DNA from 3 places in the Psychrilyobacter atlanticus DSM 19335 genome. Region 2 is predicted to be linked to each of the others. Evidence: riboswitches for the same ligand, from Rfam matches in the RefSeq annotation. Region 2 holds a riboswitch; each other region holds the start of a gene.

Region 1 (5,743 bases), on a different contig from region 2:
TATCTCCTTTATAAATTTATTAGATAGTTTCATTTCATATGCTATAAATTCAGAATACCTGCTTATCCTCTTTACATGATCTCCGGTATCTTCGTCATTATATGTGTTGGCGTTTTCCAGTGCTTCTACCATTCCCAGAGTTATATTGGTTAATTTTGAATAGAGTGCCTTAAATTTTTTTAAATGAATATACACTGCCAAAAATCCTAATGCTGAAATTAAAGTTATAATTATTGAAATTTTAAAATCTTTTATAACTTTAATTTTTCTTTCTAAAAAATTATTTTTTCTGGATTCTATACTGGAGAAAAAATCCTTTGTATATGAATTTATTAAAAAATAAAGAACTTCATTGTCTTTAGGGATACCAAATTTAAGGCTTATTTTGTCTGAAATAATTCCAGTAGTTTTTATACTCTGTATATTATATTTTTTCAGTAAATAATGAACTTTTCGTACTCTGCCTATTATAACATCGACAGCTCCCTGGTCTAAAGACTCTATAACATCTCTATCTGTATCAAATAAAACAAGATTTTTTTCTAATCCTTTCTTTAGAAGATAAGTTTCTTCTAAACTTCCTTTCCTCGCTGCTATCTTGTATTTTTTTAAAGATTCAAGGTTGGATATATAGCCGCGTTCTTCCCTGTTGAAAATATGAAATTGAAAGTGTAGATAAGGATCTGTGGTAAGAAAATCATTATTATTATTTATATCTTTCCCATTTATGGCTGCAACGTATGGGTTGATATGAAATCCTTCCATGGAATCAGATTCTTCAAATAACATTTTAATCCCAAAAATTTGTTCAATCTCATAAAAATAGTTCAAAAGAAATCCGTTATGTTTTCCCGAACTATCTCTGTAATATATTGGATAAGCATTTATATTTTTTGGAAGAAGGACTTTTAAAGTTTTATTTTTTTTCAGGTAATTTTCTATCTCTTTGGATATTTCAAGATGATCCTTTGTATAATCTAAGACTTCTTTATAGACAGCTTTATTGGTCAAATCAAAGGTATCAGATATCCTGCCTATTATATCTATCAAAGGTTTATACTTATAAAGACCACCGATATAATAGTCTGTTTCCAAGGAGGAAGATGAATAGTTGATTTTAATCTCAGGAACATTATTTTTTAGAAGGTATTTTAAAGTATCTTCAAGGTCATCAACATATATATCTGCTTCTCTAGAAAGAAGACTCTGGACCGCTTCCTTAAAATTAGGTTTTTGAACAACCACTACCCTGTTCCCATATTTGTTTATAACTTTATTTACAATCTGGTCATTATGTAAATAAACTACAATTTTTCCAGATAAATCTGTATTGGAGTCAGTAATGGGGTAATCTTTTCTGGTCAGAAAAACTCCATTTAATGTAATCGGTTTTTCTAAATAATAATAATCACCGCGGTTCCTTTTATAATCCTCTACTCCCATTACTATATCAAGGGTTCCTGAATTTATTTCCGCTTCAAACTCGTTTTCATCTTTTTTTATTATTTCAAACTCCATTCCTGTACTATTTTCTAAAATTTTAATGAGTTCAAGATAAATACCATCGTATTTTCCCTTAACTGAATAATTCAATATTCCCAAATCGCTGTCCAAATAGATTTTAATCTTATCTTTTTTTATAGATTTAATCCATTCTTTTTCTTCTGAAGTCAGCGGAACAGTAATTAACTTTTTACCAAAAGCTGAGATGGAAAAAACGAATAAAAATATCCATATAAATTTTTTCATAAAACCTCCTTAATTTATTAAAATAATTTTATATCAAATAAAAATCAAATAAAAAAGAGACTACACTGCATTCTACAGATAGTGACTCTCGAAAAAAGTTTTGGTAACTGGCTGTCATATCTAATATAAACGTAGACCCTCTAGTTTTGCGTCACAGAATTTCTTCTGTTTTGCCTTTTTCATAATTATTTAGTTTTTAATTTAAAATATACTGAACTAATTGTATCAAGTTTGAGATTAAACTCCAAATTAATTCATTTTAATGTTGAATATTTCATTATAATATTAAAATTTCATTACAATTTAAGATTTTCTTTTAAAGAGGGGTCTGAGACTATTTATCTCTGCCATACTCCGAGGGAGAGCGAACGAGCTTAATCCCCCATATGAGTATCCTCTTCGAACGCTACCGCTTTAGAGGGGGATAGTCAATTGATACTACTTAATGAAAATATGTAGACTATATGTGGTACAATAAGAAAAATAAAGATATAGGAGGAATATAAATGAAGCGAATAAAACAGCAAATGGATTTTTTACATGAAATTGACAAGGTAAAAGATATTTTTAGAGAATCTCTAGCTCTTAATAAAAGAAGAGAGAATGATGCAGAGCATAGTTGGCATATGGCTATGGTAGCTCTAACATTGAAAGAATATTTTATAGAAAAAGTAGATTTAGAAAAATCACTAAAAATGATATTAATCCATGATTTAATAGAAATATATGCTGGAGATACTCCTGTTTATGGTGTAGAAAGACCAGATAAGAGAAAAGAAGAAACTCAAGCAGCAAAACAATTATTTTCTATTTTACCGGAAGATCAAAGAAAAGAATTTTTAGATCTATGGTTAGAATTTGAAGATTGCGAAACAAGTGAAGCAAAATATGCTAATGTCTGTGATAGATACCAAGGGTTTATGCAAAACTTGACTTCTGATGGGCACACTTGGAAAAAATTTGAAGCAACTATGGATCAAGTTTTAGGTAGAGTAAATTTTTTAAAACTTTATGTACCTGAATTATTTGAAAAATATATACTTCCTGAGCTTGAAAAATACAGAGCAAGGGGAATAATAAAAACTAAAAAATAGCCCCCTATGGGGCTATCTCTATGAAATAAGATAGACTCTCTAATATTTCATAGGTCTCATAATCAAAATAATCTCTAAAAATATGAGGTATCCTCTGAAAATCAATGATCTCTGCAAAGTAATAACCGACCAACTCCTCGTCAAATAAAATTGATTCCCACCGCTCTATAATATCTATATTTTTTCAGAGAAACTATCTCCACATTCTTTTTTAGTCGAATATATATAACCTTTTAACTTATAGTAATTTAAATTTTCAAGTATTATCCTTAATGGATCTTTATCTTCCTTAATGTCTGGATGCTTATATGAATAATCTTTTACAGTTTTTAAGATCTTAGGAATCACGTTGCCATCTCTTTCGCATAAATTTAAGTATCTAAAAATTTCTTGAATAATATGATTTCTTAGATCAGAATGTTCTCCTTCGAAAAAGTCTCCCTTGGAAATTATCAAGGTCCCCAGATTTTCAAATTGAAAGTAATTAGGATATTTAATTACTTTAATTGGCTGTTCTACCTCAAAGTTAGCATGAATTATTGAATTAATAAATGCTCCTTAGAAGCTCCGAAACTCTCTTTTAATTACACCTTATAAAAATTAAAAAAAACTAAATTTTGAATAAACTAAAACTTAAGCTAAACTCTTATTATTGCAAAAATATATATAAAAGGAGATATAAAAATGTCTAAAAGTGATTGGGAGTTTTTTTATTGTTCTGAAGTCAAAGAATTTATAGAAAAAGAATGTCTATTAGGAAATATTAATCATATGACGCATAAAAATCTTTATGAATTATTGGAAAAAAATGGATTTATTAAAAAATAAGGAAAGGGGGAAGTAATGAAAGAATTTTTAGAAATATTTAGTGACAAAGAAACTGTACAAAGTTATAAATTTATTGAAGAGTTTATTGTATATATTGATACTCAAAGAATAGGGGTGAAAATTGAAAAAGATGAATATGGAAGATATCATCATTCATGTTCTCATCACTATCAGGGTAGTGAACAAGCAGCACCTTATGTGAGCTCTTTATGTATAGCTAATTCTAAAAAAGAGGCCTACATTAATGCTCACAGAGAATTATTATCATTCTATAATGCTAATGATGAAAATAAAAAATGGGTAAAAAGTGGTTATTATTAAATTACTTTTGAAGTATTACAAAAGTTTAAAATAACTTCAATAATATAAATAAACACAACAGAATAAAATGTTACAAAATCATTTTTCTGATAATTAAAGAAATAAAAAGGAAGTATTAACTAAAAAGGTTACTACTTCCTTTTTTTATCAAAATATCAAATTTCTAATGAGTCTTCTAAAATATTGATCTCTCCAAGTTGTATTTTCTTTAATAATTGTTTTAAAAACTAATTATTTATCTCAACCTCTATCAATGCCCTGATTATTTTTATTTCTTTTAGATCCACTCTTAAATTTGCTATATATTCCATTATAATCACCTCAATTTTTATTTTTCTTAGAATAATTCATAAATTATATAGCCGTAGACAATAGATCCGGTGGCTACCTTCTTCCAATCTCTTCCAGATTTAAAATAAACACTACCTCTTTTAGTCTCATAGGAGAAGATACCTTTGTGATTTTGTTAGTCAAATAATCACTATGAGAACTTACGAAGCGTCTGTACTTTTATCCTAATTATGTTTATTTTTTTTACAATCATAGGTTATAACCTATGATAAAGATCAATTATTAGTATTTTACTTATCATTAAAATCAGCTTAAAATAAAGCTATATTAATAAAAGGAGTGAAAGATTATGAATATTAAAAAAATTATACCGGGATTTATTGTTTGTTCTGTTATTGCATATATTGGAACAGTTTTAGGTGGTATATTTCCTAAATTAGGAGGAGCCAGTTTTGCAATTATACTTGGAATTATTCTTGGAAACACGTTAGTTAAAAGTGATAAATTTGCTGCTGGATCTGTTTTTTCAGAATCAAACCTATTATCTTATTCTATAGTTCTTTTAGGAGGAACATTAAATATCTATAGTGTTTTCAGTGTTGGAGTTAAAGGTGTGAGTTTTATTATCATTCAGATGATGATAACTGTAGCAGCTTCTATATGGATTGGAAAAAAAATGAAATTTAAGAAGAAATTTACATACCTAATGGGTAGTGGAAACGCAGTATGTGGATCATCGGCAATCGGAGCAGTTTCTCCAGTTGTTAAACCTGAACAAAATGATCTTGGAATATCTATTACAATAGTAAACTTAGTTGGAACGGTATTAATGTTTTTACTTCCATTTACCTCTAGAGTAATATTTCATGGAGACACAGTTATGACTTCTGCTCTTATAGGAGGTATTCTTCAATCGGTAGGTCAAGTTATTGGTGCAGGTCAATTAGTTAATAATGAAGTATTACAGTTAGCTACAATCTTTAAGATAATAAGAATTATCTTCATAGTAGTATTAGTAAGTTATTTAGGTAAAAAAGTTGCAAAAGATAGTAAGTTAGCTAAGATTGAGAAAGAAGTAGAAATTGAAGTAGAAGTTGAAGTAAATGAAACTACTTTAGAAGAAACTAAAAAAAGAGGATTTAAAAAATTAAACATACCTTGGTATATCACTGGATTTTTTATTTTTACAACGCTAAAAACTTTAGGAGTATTCAATGGAGATCTTTCAAACATATTCCATTCTATAAGTTCTAAATTTGAGATCATAGCACTTGCAGGAATAGGAATGAGAGTTAAATTTAGTACTTTATTTAGTCAAGGACCTAAAGCTCTAACATATGGATTAATCATTGGAGTTGTACAAGTAGTTGCAGCCGTTGCATTAATAGAGCTTATGTATGGATTATCATTCTAAAGATATGAGATCAAATAAACAGTAGTTATTTATAAGCTTATTAAAA
Region 2 (5,743 bases):
AAGATTATTGTGACACCATATCTCCATAGGATCCATCATTCTTTAAAGTGGAAAGAATCAAACTCCAACTTCTCATCCTTTCTTATCCTATGGGATAAAATTTTTGGAACATTTCTCCCCCAGAGAGATATATCTACACCTAAGTATGGAATACCTGGATATATAGAAGAGAAATATCAGTATTTTTCATATATGATAAAACAACCCTTTATAGAAAAATGATAAATAACCCCAAATAAAAGGACGCTGAATTTATAGCGCCCTTTTGAAATTAATCTTAAATGAAAATAATAAATTTAATTCCCTTAAAAGGGAATAAAGTTTATTTTTAAGAATTTTTTTATTTATAAATTACACCTTACTCTCTTCAAATATATCCCGAAAATTCTCATGTTTTTTTATAAAGATTTCAACTATTCTAGGGTCAAAATGTTTACCACTCTCAGAAATTATTATTTCCATAGATTTTTCATGGGTAAAGGCTTTTTTATAAACTCGTTCCTGCCGTAAAGCATCATACACATCTGCCAATGCCACTATTCTTGCTTCTACAGGAATCTCTTCTCCTTTGAGTCCCTTTCCATAACCTTTCCCATTCCATTTTTCATGATGATACCTGACTATATTTGATGCCACTGGACTTACATCTAAATCCTTTATAAGGTTGTAACCAATTTCTATGTGGCTTCTCATGATCTCAAACTCTTCCTCTGTCAGTTTCCCTGGTTTTTTTAGGATGGCATCTGAAATCCCTATTTTACCTATATCATGAAGGGAAGCGTATAGTCCTATTTCATTTACAAAAGAATTTGATAATTTAAGTTCTTCAGCCAATAATTCTGAATATTGATTTAGCCGCTTTATGTGTGCACCGGTATCTTCATCATTATAAGTATTTGCACTCTCCAGAGTCTCCACTAGACCTATCGTTATATTTTTTAATTTATTGTATACTTTTTTAAATCTTTTTAAATGAATGTATACTCCTAAAAACCCAAGAATTGAAATCAGTAATATAATAATAGAAAATTTATAGTCCTTTGCTATTTCCGTATTTTTTGAAAAAAATTCATCTTTATTCATTTTTATCCCATAGGAAAAATCATTGTTGAAACCATTTATCAGAAAATAAAGTATTTCGTCTTTTTTAGGGACACCAAACCTCAAGTCTATCTTATCAGGCATAATTCCTGCTATTTTTATGTTTTCTATACGATACTTTTTTAAGAGTTTGTCAATATACTGTATTCTCCCTATAAGAATATCTGCATCACCTTCACTCACAGCAGTCATAGTTTCTTCAATTGTTTTGAAGGTTACTAAGTTATCCTTTAACCCTTTACTCAAAAGATATTTTTCAATAAGAGATCCTCCTACCACGGCTATCTTATAGATTTCTAGATCATCAGAATATGGAATATATCCCTCGTCTGCCCTGTTGAAGATTGAGAATTGAGCTTCTACATAGGGTTCTGTGGAAAGGTGCTCTTTATTGTTTAATTCTTTTCCATTCACCGATAATATAAAGGGATTAATATCAAAAGAAGAAGGTGAATCGTTTTCTTCTAAAACTATTTTCAATCCCATTATTTTTTCTATTTCATTGAAATAATTCACCAAAAATCCAGCTTTATTCCCAAATTTATCTCTGTGATAAAGCTGTGGAATATCATCTACTTTTGGGATAAAAACTTTTATAACCTTTTTTTCTTCCATATATTTTTTTATTTCATTTGAAATCTTCACCTTATTTTTTGTGTATTCCACAGATTCATCATAAAAAAACTTCATTGTTATATCAGCACGATTTAATAATCTTTCAACCAGATTTAATAATTGTTTATATTCTGATTTTCCCCCTATATAATAGTCAGTTTCAAGGTCATTTGAAAGATAGTTTATTCTAGCTTTTGTTTCCGGATTTTCAATCAGATATTTTAATCCATCCTCATAATCTTCAATATAGATATCTGCCTCTCCTAATAAAAGAGAATCCATAGCTCCCTTTCTCGTTGGTTTAAGGATAAGTTTTACTGAATTTCCATACTTTTTCAAAATTTTATCTTTTATCAGATCACCTTCCATACAAACAATTATTTTATTGGAGATATCTGTCTTAAAATCAATGGATGGATAATCATTTCTGGTTATCATCACTCCATCTAAGTTCAGTGATTTTTTTATATAAATATATTTTTTATTGTTTCTTTTGTAGTCCTCTACCCCCATTACGATATCAGGAAAACCCGAATCCACAGATCTTTCAAATTTGTCAGTATCTTCATTAATCACCTGAAATTTTAGTCCTGTGTTTCTTTCCAGAAATTTAATGATTTTAGGGAAAACTCCCCTCCTTCGTCCATTTGAATGATAATTTAATATTCCCCTATTTTCATCCATATAAATAGTTATATTTTTACGTTGATTCAGCTTAACCCATTCCTTTTCCTCTTTAGTTAATTCAATTTTTAGTGTATCCATCCCAAAGGATGAAATATACAAAAAGAAAAAAATCGGCCATAAAATTTTATACATATAAACCTCCAAATGCTTTCAGTAGTGTCTAACAATTCTTCTTTATCAAGTTAATCTTAAAGCTCATACAGAATAATATTTAAATTAGGCAAAATAAAAAAGAGGCTACTTTGTATCACACAAATAGCACACCTCTAAAAAAGTTTTGGCAACTGGCTGTCATCTCTAAATAATATAGACTTAGACCCTTTAGTTTTGCGTCACAGAATTTCTTCTGCTTTGCCTTTTTCAGAATTATTTTTTAATCTCTTTAAACTTTGATTTTAATAATCTTAAAATCAAATTAAATATATTATATATATATTTATAATAAAAATCAAGGATAGGAGTATAAAAAATAAATCTAACAATAAAATATAGATAATAAAAAAACAGAGATACTTCCCTCTGTTTTTTTAACTTTAATTTTCTTAAAATTTTATTATGATTAAGTTTTTTTTTAATTATTTCTATATTTCGTTTTTTACAAGTTCAATTAACTCATCTAACTCTGGAAATCTTCCCGCTTTTTTTTTAGAAAACAAAAGTTTGTCTTCAAATCTAACTTCAAATACACCTCCAGACGAAGGGATAAGTTTAAACTCTAAGAAATAATTTTTATAGAACCCTACCAAGGCTCCAATAGCATCCACTGCTTTCTCTGCATACCCTCATGATGTACAAAACTCAATTGATAATATAGGTTTCATACGTTACCTCCTTTATAATTATATTTTTATCATAATTTTATACGAGTAAGTTAAGTATTTTCCTTTATATTTGTAAAAATAAAAGGAAAATAACACTACCTATAGTATAAAGAACTATTAAATTTAAGGAACTATTAAAAATTCTAAGAATTATAAGTGAATAGGGGGACATATGAATAATAAAAATACTAAAATAATAAAATGTTTAAAATGCAAAAAAAAATTTGAAACAGCAGTAGATTCTCTTGGAGTTCCATATAAGAAGATTTGTCCATTGTGTAAGAAAAAAAATGCTCGTTATGCTAGGGGAATAAGTGGAGTAATATAATATCTTTATTAAAATAGAAATAAAATCCTAAAATGGAGGCATATTATGGTTTCGACTAAAAATATTTATGATAATTTTTATAAAGCTATGGAGATTTCAAATAAAAAAGGTCTTAAAATGGTCCTGAAGAAAAATATCCAAGGAGTTTTATTTATTAACATACCTAATATAGAACCACCTTTAAGTTCTAACGAGAAAATTGATTATATCTATCATACGCAAACTTATATTGATATTTTAATAAAGCATATTATATTAAAAGGGGGAAATAGAGAAAAAATAAAATTACGAAATTTTTATTCTAAAAGTTATAAAAAATTGTGGAATATATACCCAATATTTTAAATAGTTAATTTTTCTCGTTGATAAAATAAATAAGTTAATGAATTATATACCCAGTAGATATATTAAAAAATTATATAATTCAACAATTAATAAAAAACAATAATATTTAAAGCAGGATAATTCATCCTGTTTTTTTAGTTAGCCCCTAAAAATATAAGCTCTAGTGTGATTTTTAATTTTTTATACCAAAAAAAAAGGAATTTCATCATAAAAAAAGAATATAGAATTGTAATCAAAATATATTCTAATTAAATTAAACAATGCCATAGTATTATTTTTTTATTTAAGGAGGTTATTTATGGGTCAAGCTGTTGATTTTCTCAACTCGATAATTTGGAGTCCAGTACTGGTGTATTTACTTCTTGCAACAGGACTTTACTTCTCGTTTGCAACGCGATTTATGCAGATACGCCATCTGAAAGAAATGATAAGACTACTTTTTGGTGGTCAAGAATCTGAACAGGGTGTTTCTTCTTTCCAAGCATTTGCACTAGCTGTTTCTGGTAGAGTAGGAACTGGTAATATCGCAGGTGTTGCAACAGCCATTGCTCTCGGTGGTCCCGGAGCGTTATTTTGGATGTGGGTAATAGCATTTTTAGGTGCAGGTTCTGCTTTTGTGGAATCAGCGTTAGCTCAAATTTACAAGGTTGAAATTGACAATCAATATCGTGGTGGACCTTCGTACTATATAGAAAAAGGTCTCGGTATAAAATGGTATGCTGTGCTATTTGCCGTTTCTTCGGTAGTTGCAATGGGATTTTTATTGCCAGGGGTTCAAGCAAACAGTATAGCTAGTAGTGTAAATACTGCTTTCGGTCTCAGCCCTTATATAACAGGTGCTATAATCGTTATTCTTTTAGGTACTATTATCTTTGGTGGAGTCCATCGTATGGGTAAAGCAGCTGAAATTCTTGTGCCATTTATGGCAGGAGCTTATATTCTTGTTGCCCTTATCATTATTGTTGTTAATATTGCACAGCTTCCGGCTGTTTTCATGTTGATTATCAAGAGTGCATTTGGAGTAAATGCAGCTTTTGGTGGAATTTTAGGAATGGCAATCTCATGGGGTGTAAAACGTGGTATTTATTCTAACGAAGCTGGTCAAGGTACTGGTCCTATGGCAGCCGGTGCGGCTGAGGTTTCTCATCCTGCTAAGCAAGGGTTAGTTCAAGCATTTTCAGTTTATATAGATACATTGTTTGTCTGCAGTGCAACAGGATTTATGATTCTGTTAACAGGTGCATATAATGTCCGTGACAACGTCGGTGGTTTCATCGTTGAAAATATTCCAGGTGTTGAGTATGGTCCAGCTTATACACAGATGGCAGTGGATTCTTTTATGCCAGGTTTTGGTAGTAAATTTGTTGCTATTGCATTATTTTTATTTGCATTCACGACCTTAATGGCTTATTACTACTATGCAGAAACCTGTATTGTTTATTTATTTAAAGGAGGACATCACCATAAACTGGTTGTCAATTTAATGAGATTTGCACTACTCGCTGCTATTTACTATGGTGCAGTTAGAACAGCATCATTGGCTTGGGGTCTAGGAGATGTAGGAGTAGGGCTTATGGCGTGGTTAAATATTATTGCTATTATTCTTTTAAGAAAGCCGGCACTCCAGAGTCTAAAAGACTATGAAGAACAAAAATCTCAAGGTTTAGATCCTCAATATGATTCTATAAAAATGGGAGTAAAAAATGCAGAATTTTGGGAAGGTGGATATAAACATCATCCAGATTATAAAAAACATCATCATAACGTTTAAATTTTAAATAGTTAATCAAGAATAAAAAAAGACAGCCACTAGTTACAAGTAACTAGTGGCTGTCTTTTTTTTAAT
Region 3 (5,743 bases), on a different contig from region 2:
TTTTTATTATACTTCCCCTTGAAAGAAGACCGAAGACCACAATGAATAAACCTTGAGTTGCTCCAGAGACAATTAATATTTTATTTTTATCCATATCAACCGATAGATTTTTCATGATTTTTTCTATCTGAAATATAAGTTCAGGTTCTCCCTCTTTATTACCATAAGGTAATTCATCCATTTCATTCATGACTTCAGATAGTAAATTTTTCATCTTTTTTTTAGGATAGAGTGTTTTATCCAGGGCACCTTGTCCTAAATTGATCATATTTTTAGAACCTAAATTTTCTATCTCCCTATAGATTTCGTTATTTCTTTTTAAAATTCCTGTTTTTAACATATTATCAATCATATATTTATTGTTATATAATAAATTTTTGAGGTTATTGGCAGAGATAAAAGTTCCTGCTTTTCCATTTGTTGCTATATATCCTTTAAATTTTAATTCTTCTATCACTGTTGAAATAGTACTTCGATTAACATTGAATATTGTAGCTAACTCTCTCTGGGAAGGAAGCCTTTCTCCATTAACCCATTGTCCAGTTGTTATCATCTTTTTAAAATAATTTAAAATTTGAATATGAAGCGGTATTTTAATTAATTTATTTGGTTTCCAATTTATAATCATAAAAATTCCTCCTAGATATTTTCAGCTAAATATAATTTTAAATGTCTGTTTAAGCCATCAATAATGATTTAATTAAAATAATAGATCTAAATATATTTTTTTCCCCACTGATTTAAAGTATCTAGAATAATTTTTAAGTCATCACCTTTAGGTGTCAGTTTATATTCTACTTTAGGAGGAATTTCAGGGTATATCTTCCTTGTAATTATTCCTTCTTTTTCTAAACTTCTTAACCTTTCAGTTAATGTTTTTGGACTTATGCCGTTTAAAAGATGTAACAACTCGTTAAATCTCAGCTTATCTCCCATAAGGTTTTTAATTATTAGAAATGTCCATTTATTTCCTAAAATTTTAAGTGTTTCCTCTATTCTACATCCTTTTGAATATATTTTATCCATGTTTATCTCCTCCAGTTTCTTTCTTTATATTAATTATATTACAGAGAGAATAAAGAATCAATACTTTCCTAAATGAAACTATATAACTAAACGGAAACCACTATACACAAAAAAGTTTAGATGATATTCTTAGGTTATAAAAATAAAAATATGATAGGTCTTCTAATATTAGGAAAGAATTCTTTAGAAGAAGAAATAATTATAAAATATAATTTGATTTGTCTTGGTAGTTTTGGTTATACTAGAGACTTAAAAATAGATTTATAAAAAGAAATCAAAAAATAATTATATATTATATTTAATAGTTGTTATTTATGGAGGGATAAATATGGGAAATAGTGCTTTAATCCTCGAGGGTGGAGGTATGAGAGGAATTTTTAGATCAGGTGTTTTAGATGCTTTTTTAGAAAAAGATATTCATCTACCCTATGTTATAGGTGTTTCTATGGGAGCTTATACAGGGGCCTCATATATAACTAATCAAAGGTGTTGGAACAAAGAAGTGCTGATAGAATGCATGCTTAGCGATGATTTTTTTGATATGAAAAGGATCTTTACCAATGAGAGTATCCTGCATTCAGATTTTGTTTTTATTATGATGAATAAATTTAAAAACCCTTTTGATTACTGTGCTTTCAATAAGAGTACTAAAAGATTTTTATCTGTAGCAACAAATGTTGAGACTGGCCGGCCTCACTATTTTGAAAAAAATAAAATAAATTGTTTCGAAAAAACTTTAAAAGCATCCTGTGCCTATCCTGGATTAACAGATTTTGTAAAAATCAGGGACAACTACTATATTGATGGAGGAGTGTCCGATCCAATTCCGTATAAGAAAGCTCTACTGGATGGGAATAAAAAATTATTGATTGTTTTAACTCGTCCAAAAGGATATGTTGAAAGATCACCATGGTATCTCAATGCTTCATCTGTAGTTTATAAAGAGTATCCTAATTTGATTGAAATTTTAAAGAAGAGGCATGAAAAATATAATAAAACTCTGGAAGAGTTGGAAAAATTAGAAGAAAAAGGAATTGCATATCTAATAAGACCCGATAGTAATATTTCCATATTAACCAGAGATTTTGAAAAATTAAATAAGAGTTATAATGAAGGTTATGAAAAAGTTGTAAAAAAAGCAGAGGAGATCCAATTATTTTTAAATGACTAAAAGGTATTAGAAAAGTATTTAATTGAAATATAAATTTGTTAAGGAAACAAGAGAGATAATCTTAATTGATTATCTCTCTTATTTTCTTAATTCTAGTTAGTTTTTTAAAAAGCCTATCATTATCTTACTTTTTATAGGATAATTTGAAGTTTTTATTTTATTTTGTTATTATGAAGATAAAGTTATAATATTTTGTTTAAGAATAAAAGAATATAACTAAAAGAATAATTCTGAAAAAGGCAAAACAGGAGAAATTTTGTGACGCAAAACTAAAGGGTCTAAGTCTATTAAGATATGACAGCCAGTTGCCACAACTTTTTTAGAGAGATGCTATTTGTATGATTACAATGTAGCCTCTTTTTTATTTACTTAATTTTAATGAAAAATAAAACACTTTCAACTTTACAAAATTTAAGCTGCTGAAAGCGTTAGCAATGAAGAAAAAATAAATATATGAAAAAGATGGAGGAGTTATGTATAAGTTATTATTTTCAATTTTTATTTTATTGAATGTTTCTATCTATGGGATAGAGGGTTTAAACCTTCAATTTAACAAAGATGAAAAAGAATGGATTTCAGCACATAAAAATAAAACTATAACGATTTATTTGGATAAAGACAGGGGGATATTAAATTATGATTCAGAGGGGAAAAGAAAGGGTTTTTTTCCTAATATAATTAAATTATTGGAAGAAAATACAGGATTGAGTTTTCAAATAATCAATGAAGATACTGAAGTATTTGAGTGTTCTGTAGATTTAGGAATTCCTGATATAGTAATGGGGGTAGAAGATTATAAAAGAAATAATAAAGAGTACAAATATATAGATATGCCTATTGAGCTAGATGGAGTTGCAATTACCAGGAAAGATTATCCTTCCATCGATTTTAAAGAAGATAATTTTGGGAAAAAAATTGTCTATGAAGAGGGAGATCAGATAAAAAATAAAATTATAAAAAAATACGGGAATCTAATTACACTGATATCTAAACCAAATCAAAAAGAAGCTGTAGAAGCGATCCTGTCTAAGGAAGCAGATATCTATATCGAAGATTATCAGGAGGCTTTAAAATATTTAGTCAAAAATCCAAATAATAATGTAAAATTAAATTATTTTTCAAAAATTATTAAAACAGGTTATTATACTGGAGGAAAGGCAGAGTTTCAGCCGCTGCTAGATATAGTAGAGAGAATTTTTAATAATAAAGACTTAACGATGAAGTTTTTTCACGAGGAAACGTTGAGTTATACAAAAAATAAGCTGGAAATATCTGCTGAAATAGAAAAATATATTAAGAAGAGAAAAAAAATAAAAGTATTACTCCCTTCCTTTGAAGAGTTTCCACAGCTTTATTATATTAATGGAAACAAAGTTCCTGAAGGATTTTTAAATAACTATTTCTATGAAATTGATAAAATATTAGGGTTAAAAATAGAATTTGAAAGAGAAGATACAGATTCTGATTTTGACATAGACCCATTTATATTGAGTGTCAATGGGGAAGAATTGATACCTGAAAATGAAGAGATACTTATAACCGAACCCTACACCCAGATGCCGTTATTGATCTTTAGCAGTAGTGATGAAGGCTACGTTCCATATTTTGATAACCTAAAAAAATATCGAATTGCTGTAGTAAAAGATTCTTTTATCGAAAAATATCTTTTGTATAAAGGGTTAGGGGGGAACTTAATAAGATTTAAAAATATAGAACAGGTATTGGCAGCGGTAAGTTCTAAAAAAGCGGATATTTTAATAGGAGAATTACAGCAAATAGATTATTTTTCAAAACTATATAGTGCAAAGAATCTTCAAGTTGCAGGAACCATTCAGGATAAGTTAGAATTAAGTTTTGGAATACCTAAAAAAGATAAAGTCCTTTATTTTTTAATAAATTCATTAAACAATGAATTTTCTTATAGGATAAAAGAGGAAAAAAATAAATTTTTTATAAAGAAAATAGAAATAGCAAAAGATTATAAACTTTCCATAATTATCTCAGTAATTTCGATTTTTCTGCTAAGTTTTGTTTATAATCATTTAAGAAAGTTTAAAAACACTTCTTTGAAATTAAAAAAATTAACTATTGGTCTGGTTGAGACTTTGGAAAATGCCAATACATTTAATGATGAAGACACCGGGGCACACATAAAGCGGTTAAATCAATATTCAGAATTATTGGCTGAAGAACTTAAAATGTCAAACTCTTTTGTAAATGAAGTCGGGTTATATGCTTCACTTCATGATGTGGGGAAGATAGGGATATCTGATAGCATATTAAAAAAGCCCGGAAAGCTGACTGAGGAAGAATTTGAGACAATGAAAAATCATGTGGAAATAGGGTATAATCTCATGAAGGATCTGGGAATTAGTCCAGTAGCCTTAAATATAGTCAGATATCACCATGAAAAATGGAATGGTTTGGGATATGGGAAAGGACTAAAGGGGGAAGAAATCCCAATCGAAGCCAGAATAGTGGCTTTAGCAGATGTATACGACGCCTTACGACAGGAACGGGTTTATAAAAAAGCCTTCACTCATGAAAAATCAGTAGAGATAATAAGATCTGAAAGCGGTAAACATTTTGACCCTAGAATAGTTAAAATTTTTATAAAAAAACATAGATATTTTGAAAGAATTTTTGAGGGAAATTAAAATAATTCTATCTTTAATGGAATAAAAAAATTATGAAAATATAAACTAAAAAAAATCTCACTATTAATAGAATAGTGAGATTTTTTGGTGGGATCTAGAACTCTTCATTTTTCTTCTTATATATAGACAGCTCATTATTTTTTAAAAGTTGTCTTTTTTTATAAAGGTTGATAAAATAACTAAAGAAAATAAAAGAGGCAGATAAGGGAGAGAGAGATGGAGGAAAGAAAATTTCATAAGTTAATAAAACATATAAAACAGGAAATAAAATCAGGCAATTTAAAAAATGGATCCCAGATATACCCCGAACGTACCCTGGCTGAAAATTTAAATATTGGGAGGTCATCTGTGAGGGAAGGGATCAAAATATTGGAAATAATTGGTTTAATTGAAAGTAAAAGAGGCGGGGGAAACTATATCACCAATGACTTTAAAAATATGCTGTGTAACCCATTATCTCTGGCTTTTGAATTGCAAAAGGGGAAAATAAAAGACGTTATCGAACTCAGAAAGATGCTGGAACTTTCTAATGTGGAATTCATGGTTAAGAGGGTAACTTCAGAGGAGATAGAGCAGGTTGAAAAAATTTATGAGAAGATGTTAAGTTGTAATGATATTGAAAAATTGGCCGATTTAGACAGAGATTTTCACCTTTTAATGATGTCTTTTTCTAAAAATATTTTAATGACTACAATTATTTCTGCTATATCTGAACTGTTGGAAGAATCAATAATAGCTTCTAGAGATATGGTTTTAGAAAAATTTGGGAAGGAAAAAATAGACTTGGATCATAAGATGATTTTAGAAGCCCTGAAAGATAGAGATGAAGAAGGATTAAAAAATAGTTTAAGCATTCATTTTGATAATATAGAGAAAAGTCTGCCAAATT

Evidence for each region. Region 2 has a riboswitch for cyclic di-GMP ahead of K337_RS0105925 (HD domain-containing phosphohydrolase). Riboswitches for the same ligand answer to the same signal wherever they lie in the genome.
Region 1: it holds a riboswitch for cyclic di-GMP, as region 2 does, so the genes downstream of both, K337_RS0114170 (HD domain-containing phosphohydrolase) here and K337_RS0105925 (HD domain-containing phosphohydrolase) in region 2, are expected to answer to the same signal.
Region 3: it holds a riboswitch for cyclic di-GMP, as region 2 does, so the genes downstream of both, K337_RS0116925 (HD domain-containing phosphohydrolase) here and K337_RS0105925 (HD domain-containing phosphohydrolase) in region 2, are expected to answer to the same signal.

The regions. Positions count from the first base shown of each region.
Region 1 is NZ_KE384548.1:490,417-496,159, reverse strand. Features, by position in the region: gene K337_RS0114170 (HD domain-containing phosphohydrolase) at 1-1,749, opposite strand, end outside; cyclic di-GMP riboswitch class I at 1,849-1,934, opposite strand; gene K337_RS0114165 (HD domain-containing protein) at 2,256-2,843, shown strand; gene K337_RS0114160 (ATP-binding protein) at 3,018-3,341, opposite strand; gene K337_RS19970 (hypothetical protein) at 3,528-3,671, shown strand; gene K337_RS0114150 (hypothetical protein) at 3,687-3,992, shown strand; gene K337_RS0114140 (YeiH family protein) at 4,633-5,697, shown strand.
Region 2 is NZ_KE384547.1:1,156,009-1,161,751, reverse strand. Features, by position in the region: gene K337_RS19095 (sterol desaturase family protein) at 1-222, shown strand, start outside; gene K337_RS0105925 (HD domain-containing phosphohydrolase) at 352-2,535, opposite strand; cyclic di-GMP riboswitch class I at 2,680-2,769, opposite strand; partial or broken gene K337_RS17780 (SelT/SelW/SelH family protein) at 2,985-3,170, opposite strand; gene K337_RS19760 (hypothetical protein) at 3,397-3,552, shown strand; gene K337_RS17775 (alanine/glycine:cation symporter family protein) at 4,196-5,668, shown strand; gene K337_RS0105900 (YgjP-like metallopeptidase domain-containing protein) at 5,739-5,743, opposite strand, start outside.
Region 3 is NZ_KE384548.1:1,052,825-1,058,567, reverse strand. Features, by position in the region: gene K337_RS0116945 (aminotransferase-like domain-containing protein) at 1-628, opposite strand, end outside; gene K337_RS0116940 (winged helix-turn-helix transcriptional regulator) at 715-1,026, opposite strand; gene K337_RS20080 (hypothetical protein) at 1,147-1,293, shown strand; gene K337_RS0116930 (patatin-like phospholipase family protein) at 1,355-2,197, shown strand; cyclic di-GMP riboswitch class I at 2,426-2,510, shown strand; gene K337_RS0116925 (HD domain-containing phosphohydrolase) at 2,671-4,854, shown strand; gene K337_RS0116920 (FadR/GntR family transcriptional regulator) at 5,071-5,743, shown strand, end outside.